DNA from 3 places in the Brevibacillus parabrevis genome. Region 1 is predicted to be linked to each of the others. Evidence: riboswitches for the same ligand, from Rfam matches in the RefSeq annotation. Region 1 holds a riboswitch; each other region holds the start of a gene.
The links. A riboswitch is a leader RNA that binds a small molecule or an ion and turns the genes downstream of it on or off. The one in region 1 is predicted to bind cyclic di-AMP.

Region 1 (3,271 bases):
ATGTAAACAATCCGTTTCTGTAATTCGTTCCCGCAGACACAAAAAAGAAACTGCCCACTCAGGACAGTTTCTTTTATAAAGGAGGTTTACAGTTTTGTTACGTTCTCAGCTTGTGGGCCACGGTTGCCAGTTACGATGTTGAACTGAACGCGTTGACCTTCTTCCAAAGTTTTGAAGCCGTCACCTTGGATTGCGCTGTAGTGTACGAAAACGTCGTCTCCGCCTTCTACTTGAATAAAGCCATAACCTTTTTCTGCGTTAAACCATTTAACTGTTCCGTTCGATTGCATGTAAAAAAACCTCCAAAAGTCAATTTGAATATGCAGTCATATTTACCGAGGCAAATAAAGCTCACATATCATGAAGAAATACTCCAACATCTGATTGCAATACGCCTTCATGATATGTGAATTTATTCTACTTCGACAATATGAAAGTGTCATAGGACGGAACTGCCATGTTAAAACCAAAACTTTTTGAAAACCTAAAACGACGAAAGCCCTTCCTCTCTCCCATCCTTGCGGCTCCGATGACCGCGCCAGTGTGAATCGGGAATCCAAAAACGTTATCCATCAGCATCATTATGCACCTCGATGAATTAGGCTTAATTATTCAAGTAATACTATCATTCTATCATACAAATACGCTATAATCAACTATTTAGATGCTACACGGCCCGTTTCTCACCTGATACACTAAGGTTCTGGAGGGATGATTCATGTCAAAAGAAGTGTATACAAAGCAAGAAATCAAGCAACTTTTGGAAAAGGGTACTCCGATTTTGTTCCTTGATGTTCGCGACGAAGCCAAATTTCAGACAGGCAGTGTGGAAAGCAAATTCGCTGACACGCGAAATGTTCCTTACGTGCACATGCTTGCGCAAGACGCCAAACTATTAGATGAAGAAACAGAACGGGCCGTCAAAGAAAGACAGATCATCACTGTATGCACAACGGGAAATAAAGCCCAAAAAGCGGCAGCTTTGCTGCGCGAGCACGGATATGAGGCAAAAGCGCTGCTCGGCGGATTGACAGCGTGGAAGGACGACGAAGACGAAGCGAAATAAACGCACTAGCACCAACGTTTCCAGCAGATTGGCAGATATTACTCCTTTATTTCGGGCGGGATGGTCTGATATTCTGGGTCATGCCAAACCAATACGCCGAAACTTCCTCACGAATGGAAGTGCGGGGGATCTTTTACGCGGGTCAACAAAACCCGCTATGGGGTGAATCGCTCGAAGGAGCGTAGGGTTGTTTCCTCAACCCGAATCCGACAACTAACCTCGTAGGCCAAAAAAAGGAGACGATGTGAATATGAAACGTTTTGGAGCTACTGCCATCGCCATGACTCTGGGATTGGGCTTGGCCTTGACCGGATTTACTACTTCTGCTTCTGCTGCAACTTCCGCAAACTGCCCGTTGAAAAACGGTAACAGTACACCATATCAATTTTCCTATCAATGGATTCCATATGCGGGACAATTGCCTTTTGCATCCAATGCCCAGCAAAACCAGGTTGTTGTTCCACCAGTAAAGCAAGTACCTGTTCAGCAGCAGCCAGTGCAAAAGCCCGTACAAAAACCAGCGCAAGCACCTGCGCAACCAGTTGCAACTACACCTGCGGCTCCAACCGGACAAGCTGACCAGGCTAAAACAGGAGATTTCGCCAAGCAAGTCGCTGATCTCGTCAATCAGGAACGCGCCAAAGCAGGACTGGCTCCCGTGACGATGGACGCTTCTTTGTCCAAAGTGGCACTTGCAAAAGCAGCGGACATGTCGAACAACAACTACTTCGACCATACAAGCCCTACGTACGGTTCGCCATTTGACATGATGAAGCAGTTTGGCATCTCTTATATGACTGCGGGCGAGAACATCGCCATGGGTCAACGCAGCCCTGAAGAAGTCATGACGCAATGGATGAACAGTGATGGCCACCGCAAAAACATTATGAACCCGGCCTTTACCAAAATCGGTGTCGGATACACGAACGGCTACTGGGTTCAAGAATTTATCGGATAAAACAATCGTTTCACACGAAAGCCGGGTTTCTCTTCGCACAAAGAGACCCGGCTTTTCTCGTGTGGAGCTAGCCTTGCTCCGTATTTGCCGCGTTTTTCGCTTCGGGGGTGCAGCCGCAACCTTTCTGCTCGTCAAACAGAGCGACATCCTTTTGGTTCATCTTCTGTTTGGTCGGATAGGCAGAAACTTGTTGCAGTTCGGCATTGACATCAGATGATTGCTTCATCGTATGGCCCCCTCGCCGCTATTTGGATAGTTTGTGGTACATCGGTAGTATGCGCGTGAAAGCAGCAAATACATGCCTGCCGATCGCTGGAAAAGAGACGAAGCTTGCTCAGAGCTGTTGCCGTTTAGGAACTGCGCTTTTACTTGCTGAGAATATGCTCCAGGTCTTTCAGCGCTGCGGCTGCCGCTGCTACAGGGTCTGACTTCCCGCCGACCACCATCACCTCTCCCATCACATCGGTTTCGACCCGAATCGCCTTCGTAGTGCCTTTTACACGGGCAAAAGGGTGACTCGCTTCAACCGCTTTCAATTCTACAGCCGCTTGAATCCCGTCCGCAGTCGGTTTGATCGTCCCGACCAGCTTGGGCACAAGCCCGCTTTGTTTCCACTCCGCTATTTGTTCTGGTGTCACCTTGCGCACGCTGGCCCGCGGAATATCGGACAGCTTGATTGGAGCAGCGAACGCAGCGTTGGCCAAAATCGTCAGCTTGGATGCGGTGTCAAAGCCTTCGATGTCATATGTCGGGTCAGGCTCTGCGATTCCCATCGCTTGCGCCCGCCGGATCGCCTCTTCGCTGCTGATCCCTTCTTCCATCATGCTCGTCAGCACAAAATTGGTCGTTCCGGTAAAAATGCCTTCTACGTGCCTGATTTCACAGCCAGCCAAATTGTAGGTGAACAGGTCGATGGTCGGCAAAGCCGCCGCAGTCGCTCCGCTGATTTTCAACTGGACGCCTTGCTCTTTTGCCAAAGCGGACAAGCCGCTGTAATCGACGACGAGCGCACCTTTTGACACGGCAATGGCGTGCATTCCTTTTGTAAGCGCCTGGCGGATAAAGCCAAGGCTCGCTCCTCCCGTTTGGACATCGGACGGCCCGGCTTCGATCAAGATGTCCGCTTCTGTTTTCGCCAACCATGCTTCGGCGTTCCATGCCGAATCAACCGCTTTCTTTTCTTGGGCAAATGCGTTCAAGCCCTCTTCCGCAAGTCCATGCGGATCGTATAAGCTGCCAATTGAGCG
Region 2 (3,271 bases), 2.6 Mb from region 1:
ATTTTCAGCTTTGAGCAGGCGGGATCGACAACGTACAGCACGGCCCTCTCGACCTTGATCGTAGGAGCCATCCTGCTGGTGCTCGCGGCGGGCAGTCTGTGGAAACGATACTGGCAACGGAGGATCGAACAATGAACAGTGCGCGGGTAATAGGGGTATCGAAAAAATTCGGGAATGTCACGGCGCTCCACCATCTCGATTTGCAGATCGGCCAGGGCGAGTTTGTCGCTTTGCTCGGTCCGAGCGGCTGCGGCAAAACGACACTGCTGCGGCTCCTTGCCGGGTTCGAATCTCCGACAAGCGGAGAAATCTGGATCAACAACGAGTGTGTAGCCAGCGCGGCCAAGCGCAAGCCGCCGGAAGAACGACGGATTGGCATGGTGTTTCAGTCGTTCGCGCTTTGGCCGCATTTGACGGTCTACGAAAACGTGGCGTTTCCTTTGCAGCATCAACAGCAGGTGCCGGAAGCGTACAAGCAAAACCCGAAAGCGCGGGTAGCCCAGATGCTGGAGATGGTCGGTCTGGGCGGTATGGAGGAGCGGTTCCCCAGTCAGCTTTCCGGCGGGCAAAAGCAGCGTGTGGCGCTGGCACGCGCCATCGTGTTCAATCCGACCTTGTTGCTGATGGACGAACCGTTGAGCAGTCTGGACGCCGAGCTGCGCATGCAGATGCGAAAAGAAATCCAGTTCATTCACCGCGAACTGGGTACGTCGATTGTCTATGTGACGCACGATCAATCCGAGGCACTGGCCATGGCTGATCGCATTGTCGTGATGAAGGGCGGCAGAGTTGAGCAGGCAGGCACTCCGCACGACATTTACTACGCCCCGGAGTCGCCGTTTGTCGCCAAGTTTGTCGGCAGAGCCAACTTTTTAAAAGGGAACTGGGCTGCCGCGAACACCTTTTTGCTGGAAAAACAGGGAGCGTCAGCGTTGCCGATCACCGTTTCGCGTGATTTTTCCGCTTTTTTCGATCAGCAAGTATTGCCTGTTCGCCCGGACCAGTTGAAGCTGTCCGTCTGGCATCAAGGCTCGGACGGGATCATGGGCAAGGTCGCTCACGTCCAGTTTCAGGGCCGGGAGCTGATTTACTCGATTCGCGTCGGGGAAGAGGAATGGGAAGTGGTCACCGATATTAGCGAGCGGTTTGCTTACGATGATTCTGTACTGGTGAGCATTTGCGTGTAAGCTGGAAAGCAGGCGAAATAGCTTTCATTTGTGAGCAACCGATAGCTAATGTCAGGATATAAATAAAGAACGATCAAGCATGAGGCAAGCAGGCAGAAGCGAGCATTCACAATAATTGGCAGCAGGCGTATAATCAAATCACATTACCGAATCTGATTCAAACATTTCATACGGCCTAGTTCCGGGGCAACCCGGAAGCGGGGGAACCAATCTTTTGGGGTTAATCCTGAGCAATCAGGAGGGATGAGATAAGTCTTCTCTGCCATCCTACCCGTCAGCTAACCTCGTCGGCCAAAGCAGGGAAGGTTCATGAAGCGATGAAGTCTGGGCAATGATGCGAAAAAAGAGGAGCGGTCCTCTTCGGGCGCGTTTATAGGCCATTTCAGACTTTTTCTTTGGGACCTTTGTTCTTGAGAAAAAGGATGAAATAGGTCTATTTTTTATGGCGATTTTCATGTGTGGCTTTTGTCATACGCGTGCATGTCGATGTGCGAGGATGGCGGGCGGCAAATGAATTTCGGCATAAACCCGGTGCATGAAACCAAAAAACGAACAGCGAAATCAGGAAGACAGCGTACAGGGAGCCTTTTGCACAGGGGCGCCAGGTATTAGGTAAGCCTGCGTTAGTTCTGCAAAAATCGAGCGTACACAAGCGGCAGCGTCTGCAGGTGGTTCGTCCGGTTGGAAGCGGAACTTCGCAGGTTTTTTCATTTGGGAAAACAAAAAAGGGAGGAAAGGCTCATGCCCAAAATGACAGTCAGGCAATTGACGAAAGTGTTTGGCAAGCAGCCGCAGGCAGCGTTAAAGCTGTTGGAGCAAGGATGGACAAAGGAGCAAATTTTTAAAGAGACAGGGCAATCGATCGGTGTGAACCAGATCAGCTTCTCGGTAGCAGAGGGCGAAATTTTCGTCATTATGGGGCTGTCAGGCAGCGGCAAATCTACCTTGATCCGACTTTGCAACCGCCTGATTGAGCCAACCACTGGGAGCGTTCAGATCGATGGCGAAGAACTCATTGGTATGAAGCCGGCTCATTTGCGCGAGGTACGCAGGAGAAAGCTCGGCATGGTTTTTCAAAATTTCGCGCTCTTCCCACAGCGAACGGTACGGGAAAACATCGAATTCGGTTTGGAGATTCAGCAAGTACCGCATGGATTGAGGCAAGAAAAAGCACGCGAAGCGCTTGCGCTCGTCGGGCTTTCCGAGTGGGAAAATGCCTTCCCTGATCAATTGAGCGGCGGAATGAGGCAGAGGGTCGGCCTGGCCCGGGCGCTCGCCAACAATCCCGACATTTTGCTGATGGATGAAGCGTTCAGTGCCCTTGATCCGCTGATTCGAAAAGACATGCAGGATGAGCTGCTAGAGCTTCAGCTAACGATGAAAAAGACTATTTTGTTCATTACTCACGATCTGCATGAGGCATTGCGGCTCGGTGACCGGATCGCCCTGATGAAAGACGGTCGCTTCATCCAGGTCGGGCGTCCCGAAGAAATCATGACCGATCCTGCGGATGAATTCGTGAAAAAATTCGTTGAGGATGCAGACTTGTCCAAAGTGCTGGTGGCAAAACACGTGATGAAAAGGGCAGAAGCGATTACTCCTGACAAAGGTGCGAGGGTGGCCCTCCAGCTCATGATGGACAACGGGGTATCCAGTCTGTACATCGTAGACAAAAAGCGGACATTGCTTGGGCTTGTTACCGCCTATGACGTTTCGCTTGCGATCAATACGGGCGAGTCGCTTGAAACCATGATGAAAAAAGATATCCCCAGCGTGGGGCCAGATGCCCGTCTGAACAGCCTGTTTCCTCTGATGGCAGATTTGCACGTTCCGATTGCTGTCGTGGGTGAGGAGCGGCGTCTGTTGGGCGTCATTGTCAAGGGAGCGGTGCTCGGCGGGCTTGTCGGCAAGGTCAATCCGCAGCAGGGAGCAGAGGTGATGCCTCATGGATTCCGTGCCTAAGTTGCCGATCGGTGAATGGGTGGAACGAATCGTTGAGGCGCTCGGTCAGCACAAAGGCATTTTGTTCGATCCGATCGCGATCATCATTTCGGGAATGGTCACGTACTTTACCGAGGTTTTGG
Region 3 (3,271 bases), 2.0 Mb from region 1:
TTTGATGTGTACCGTCACCGTATTGAGCGAGCCGTAGCCATAGCCCCAGACGCGGTCGTAAATTTGTTCCCGCGTGAAGACGATACCCGCATTTTCAGCGAGAAAAGTCAGCAGTTGAAACTCTTTCGTGGACAACTCGATCTTTTGGTTGTTGACGTAGACGGAATACGTTTCTTTATGGATTTCCAAATCCTTGAACTTCAAAACCGTGATCGGGGAACCGGAGGCGTCTTTTTCCGGCTGCTCCTCGGTATGCTTGCGGATGCGCTCGTAGCGGCGCAGATGGGCGCGTATGCGGGCGAGCAGTTCTTCCGTGTCAAACGGCTTCGTAATGTAATCATCGGCCCCGATTTCAAAACCGACTACTTTGTCTACGGCCTTGCTTTTGGCGCTGAGAAACAAAATAGGCAAGTCCCATTCGCGACGGATTTGCGAGCACAGCTCGTAGCCGCTCATGTTAGGCATCATGATATCGAGCAGAATGAGATTAGGCCGCTCTCCCTGGCTGAGCAGGGCAAGTGCATCCTCGCCATTTTCCGCAGAGGAGACCTGAAAGCCTTCGTTTTCCAAAATATCTTCAAGCAGTTCAATAATCTCCTGATTGTCGTCAACGATTAAAATGTGATCTTTCACCGGAATTACCCCCAGTTACTTCTATTAATAAGTGGACAAGTGTCATGGCAAAAAAAGAATCAGCCTTGTCTGTCTATCATAACATGCTTTCACAGAATAGGAACAAGTATCCCTTCATTCATGCTTATTTCCTTATAAGTAAGGGCACCTAATTAGACCTGGTACTAAATTTCGTCAGAAAAAGCCAGAGACGATTGTCCCTGGCTCTTATGTTTTTGCCGAACTACTTCTTTTTTGGTTGATTTTCCGGCAACGATGCAGCTTGCACCGCGTTTTCCTTTTTCGGAGTGTCCGCCTTTGCTTCCAGAACAGGCGAGCTGATGCGCTTGGCACCAACAAAACGCTTGCTCCAGTAGTACGGGTCGTTCAACTTGGTGTTGACGACTCCGCGGCCGGATTCCGAATGCACGAATGTGCCGTCCCCGATGTAGATGCCCACGTGAGAGATGCTTCGTCCGTTTGTATTAAAGAACACAAGATCTCCTGGTTGCAAGTCTTTCCGTGCAACTTCTGTACCGTACTCATATTGAGAGGCAGAATTGTGCGGCAGGTCTACACCTAACGCGTCAAATACGTAGCGTGTGAAACCGGAGCAGTCAAAGCCTTTTTTGGATGTGCCTGAAGATTTGTAAGGAACGCCGTACAGATCATCGACAACCTCTTCGAGTGTCGTGTTCTCCGCCGCATGTGCAGCGCCCGCTCCCATAGCAAGCAATCCAGCCATAAATAAAGATAGTACCACCTTGCGCAAAAGAAACTGCTCCTTTCGTGAGCCTACGAAGTTAGCTGAAGGGTTCGGTCGAAAGGACGCCCTAAGTTGCCTAACGCAACTATTCACCCCAAAAAACTGGTTCCCCCGTTTCCGACATGCGGAATTCGGCTATTTTTCGATGTTTTTTTACACGCACTCTACGAAGATTCGCTGCTTGTCCGATTTTTCCTTTTTTTTGACTGCTTGTTCATATTTTTGTCACAAAATCCTGTCTAAAGGTGTAACGTTTTGTTTCGACATTGCAAGAGCGGTTGGAATGGGGCGAAAACAGGCTCGTCCGATTATGGCAGGAAGTGCTCTCCGTCCAAGGACGGAGGGAAAAACCAACCGCACGCCCGTTATGGAAAGCCTATCCGGGGGGCTACAATAAGGGCATAAGTTAGCAAGCACCACATGCACAAGAGAATAGGAGGTAAGCGAGCAATGAGTGAACGGTCTGGAAAGGTTTTGCTCGGGCTGGTTCTCTTGCTAATCGGCGGGTTGGTTCTGCTGGATCAAATCGGAATCGACTTCGGTGACCTGCTCGGGCTTTTGATTCCCGGGGTCATCATGCTGTACGGCGCTCGAAAGATTATGGGACAATCCGGTTCGCGTTTCTGGGGAATCGTGATCTTCCTCTTCGGGTTCCTGATGCTGATTGGCAAGCTCCATCTGCTGTTCCACGGCTTACTGGCCATTGGTGTGATTTATCTGGGGTATCGCTTACTGCGCCCCAGCCATGTCCCCAAAGAAGCGCCACCTGCCTGGGAGCGTCAGTGGGCCCAAAAAGTATTGAAAGAAGACGCGCTGGACGCCTGGGAAAAAGATGTGACCCGTCGCCAGCCATAGAGTTGCTCAAGTCGCGAGAGCTTTTGGATGAAATGACACGATGTGATATGATGAGGAGGAAATAAACATGAGTATTTTTAAACGTTTGCGTGACCTGACAGTAGCTTCGGTGAATGACGCTTTGGATTCGATGGAAGATCCGGTAGTCATGCTGAATCAATACATGCGAGATATGGAAGTGGAAATCGGACAAGTCGAAGTGGCTGTCGCCCGTCAGGTAGCACTGGAAAAGAAATTCCGCCAACAACTGGATGAAGCGAACACACTGATCGACAAACGCGATCGTCAAGTGAAGCTCGCTCTGACAGAAGGGGAAGATGAACTTGCTCGCCGTGCACTTGCAGACAAAAAGCAATACGAAGCGCGTGCAGCAGAGTATGAGACACTGTACCTGGCAGCATCCGAGGCAGCTACGCAAATGCGCGAGAAGCTGGCTGAGCTGAAGGAAGAGTTCTATAAAATGCGTGCGAAAAAATTCACGCTGATGGCTCGGGCACAGGTAGCTCGTACACAAAAGCAAGTGAATCATGCCGTAGTGGGAATCGGAAATCAGTCCGCAGGCCGTGGCTTTGCTCGCATGGAGGAAAAAGTGCTGCGCATGGAAGCCGAAGCGCAAATGAGCGGTCAATGGCGCCAGACAAACCTCGCTTGGGAGAACGCGCTTTCTGAGTTGGAAAAAGACGATCTGGATACAGAACTGGCAAACATCAAGGCATCGCTTCAACAGAAAAAACCAGTGTCCGCCCAGCCGGAACAATCTTGATTGGACAGGAACTGGGGGATTGGTTGTAGAATAGAGTGTGTCAATCAGGCAGCCTGTATAGCAGGCTGCTTTTCCCCTAGGAGGTACGATTCTTGGCAGACTTCATGGTCTTTTTGCGAAGGTTCATCGCTGAGCCTGGGCGTGTCGGCAGCGTGATCCCGAGTTCGCGGTTTTTATGTGAGCGAATGTTGAGCAGCGTCAATTGGGCTTCAACGGATGTTATTCTGGAGCTGGGACCTGGCACAGGAGCTTTTACCCAAACCATTTATCAAAAT

Region 2: linked by a shared signal. The riboswitch ahead of IRJ17_RS02185 (quaternary amine ABC transporter ATP-binding protein) and the one ahead of IRJ17_RS18345 (CAP domain-containing protein) in region 1 are both predicted to bind cyclic di-AMP.
Region 3: linked by a shared signal. The riboswitch ahead of IRJ17_RS27545 (C40 family peptidase) and the one ahead of IRJ17_RS18345 (CAP domain-containing protein) in region 1 are both predicted to bind cyclic di-AMP.

What each region holds. Positions count from the first base shown of each region.
Region 1 covers NZ_CP064090.1:3,984,361-3,987,631, forward strand. Annotated here, with positions in the region: gene IRJ17_RS18335 (cold-shock protein) at 87-290, opposite strand; gene IRJ17_RS18340 (rhodanese-like domain-containing protein) at 719-1,066, shown strand; cyclic di-AMP (ydaO/yuaA leader) riboswitch at 1,151-1,309, shown strand; gene IRJ17_RS18345 (CAP domain-containing protein) at 1,317-2,024, shown strand; gene IRJ17_RS18350 (hypothetical protein) at 2,092-2,250, opposite strand; gene IRJ17_RS18355 (homoserine dehydrogenase) at 2,390-3,271, opposite strand, start outside.
Region 2 covers NZ_CP064090.1:475,486-478,756, reverse strand. Annotated here, with positions in the region: gene IRJ17_RS02195 (ABC transporter permease) at 1-135, shown strand, start outside; gene IRJ17_RS02190 (ABC transporter ATP-binding protein) at 132-1,187, shown strand; cyclic di-AMP (ydaO/yuaA leader) riboswitch at 1,350-1,496, shown strand; gene IRJ17_RS02185 (quaternary amine ABC transporter ATP-binding protein) at 1,929-3,149, shown strand; gene IRJ17_RS02180 (ABC transporter permease) at 3,133-3,271, shown strand, end outside.
Region 3 covers NZ_CP064090.1:5,984,630-5,987,900, reverse strand. Annotated here, with positions in the region: gene IRJ17_RS27550 (response regulator transcription factor) at 1-633, opposite strand, end outside; gene IRJ17_RS27545 (C40 family peptidase) at 857-1,384, opposite strand; cyclic di-AMP (ydaO/yuaA leader) riboswitch at 1,389-1,525, opposite strand; gene IRJ17_RS27540 (LiaF transmembrane domain-containing protein) at 1,829-2,233, shown strand; gene IRJ17_RS27535 (PspA/IM30 family protein) at 2,301-2,996, shown strand; gene IRJ17_RS27530 (class I SAM-dependent methyltransferase) at 3,089-3,271, shown strand, end outside.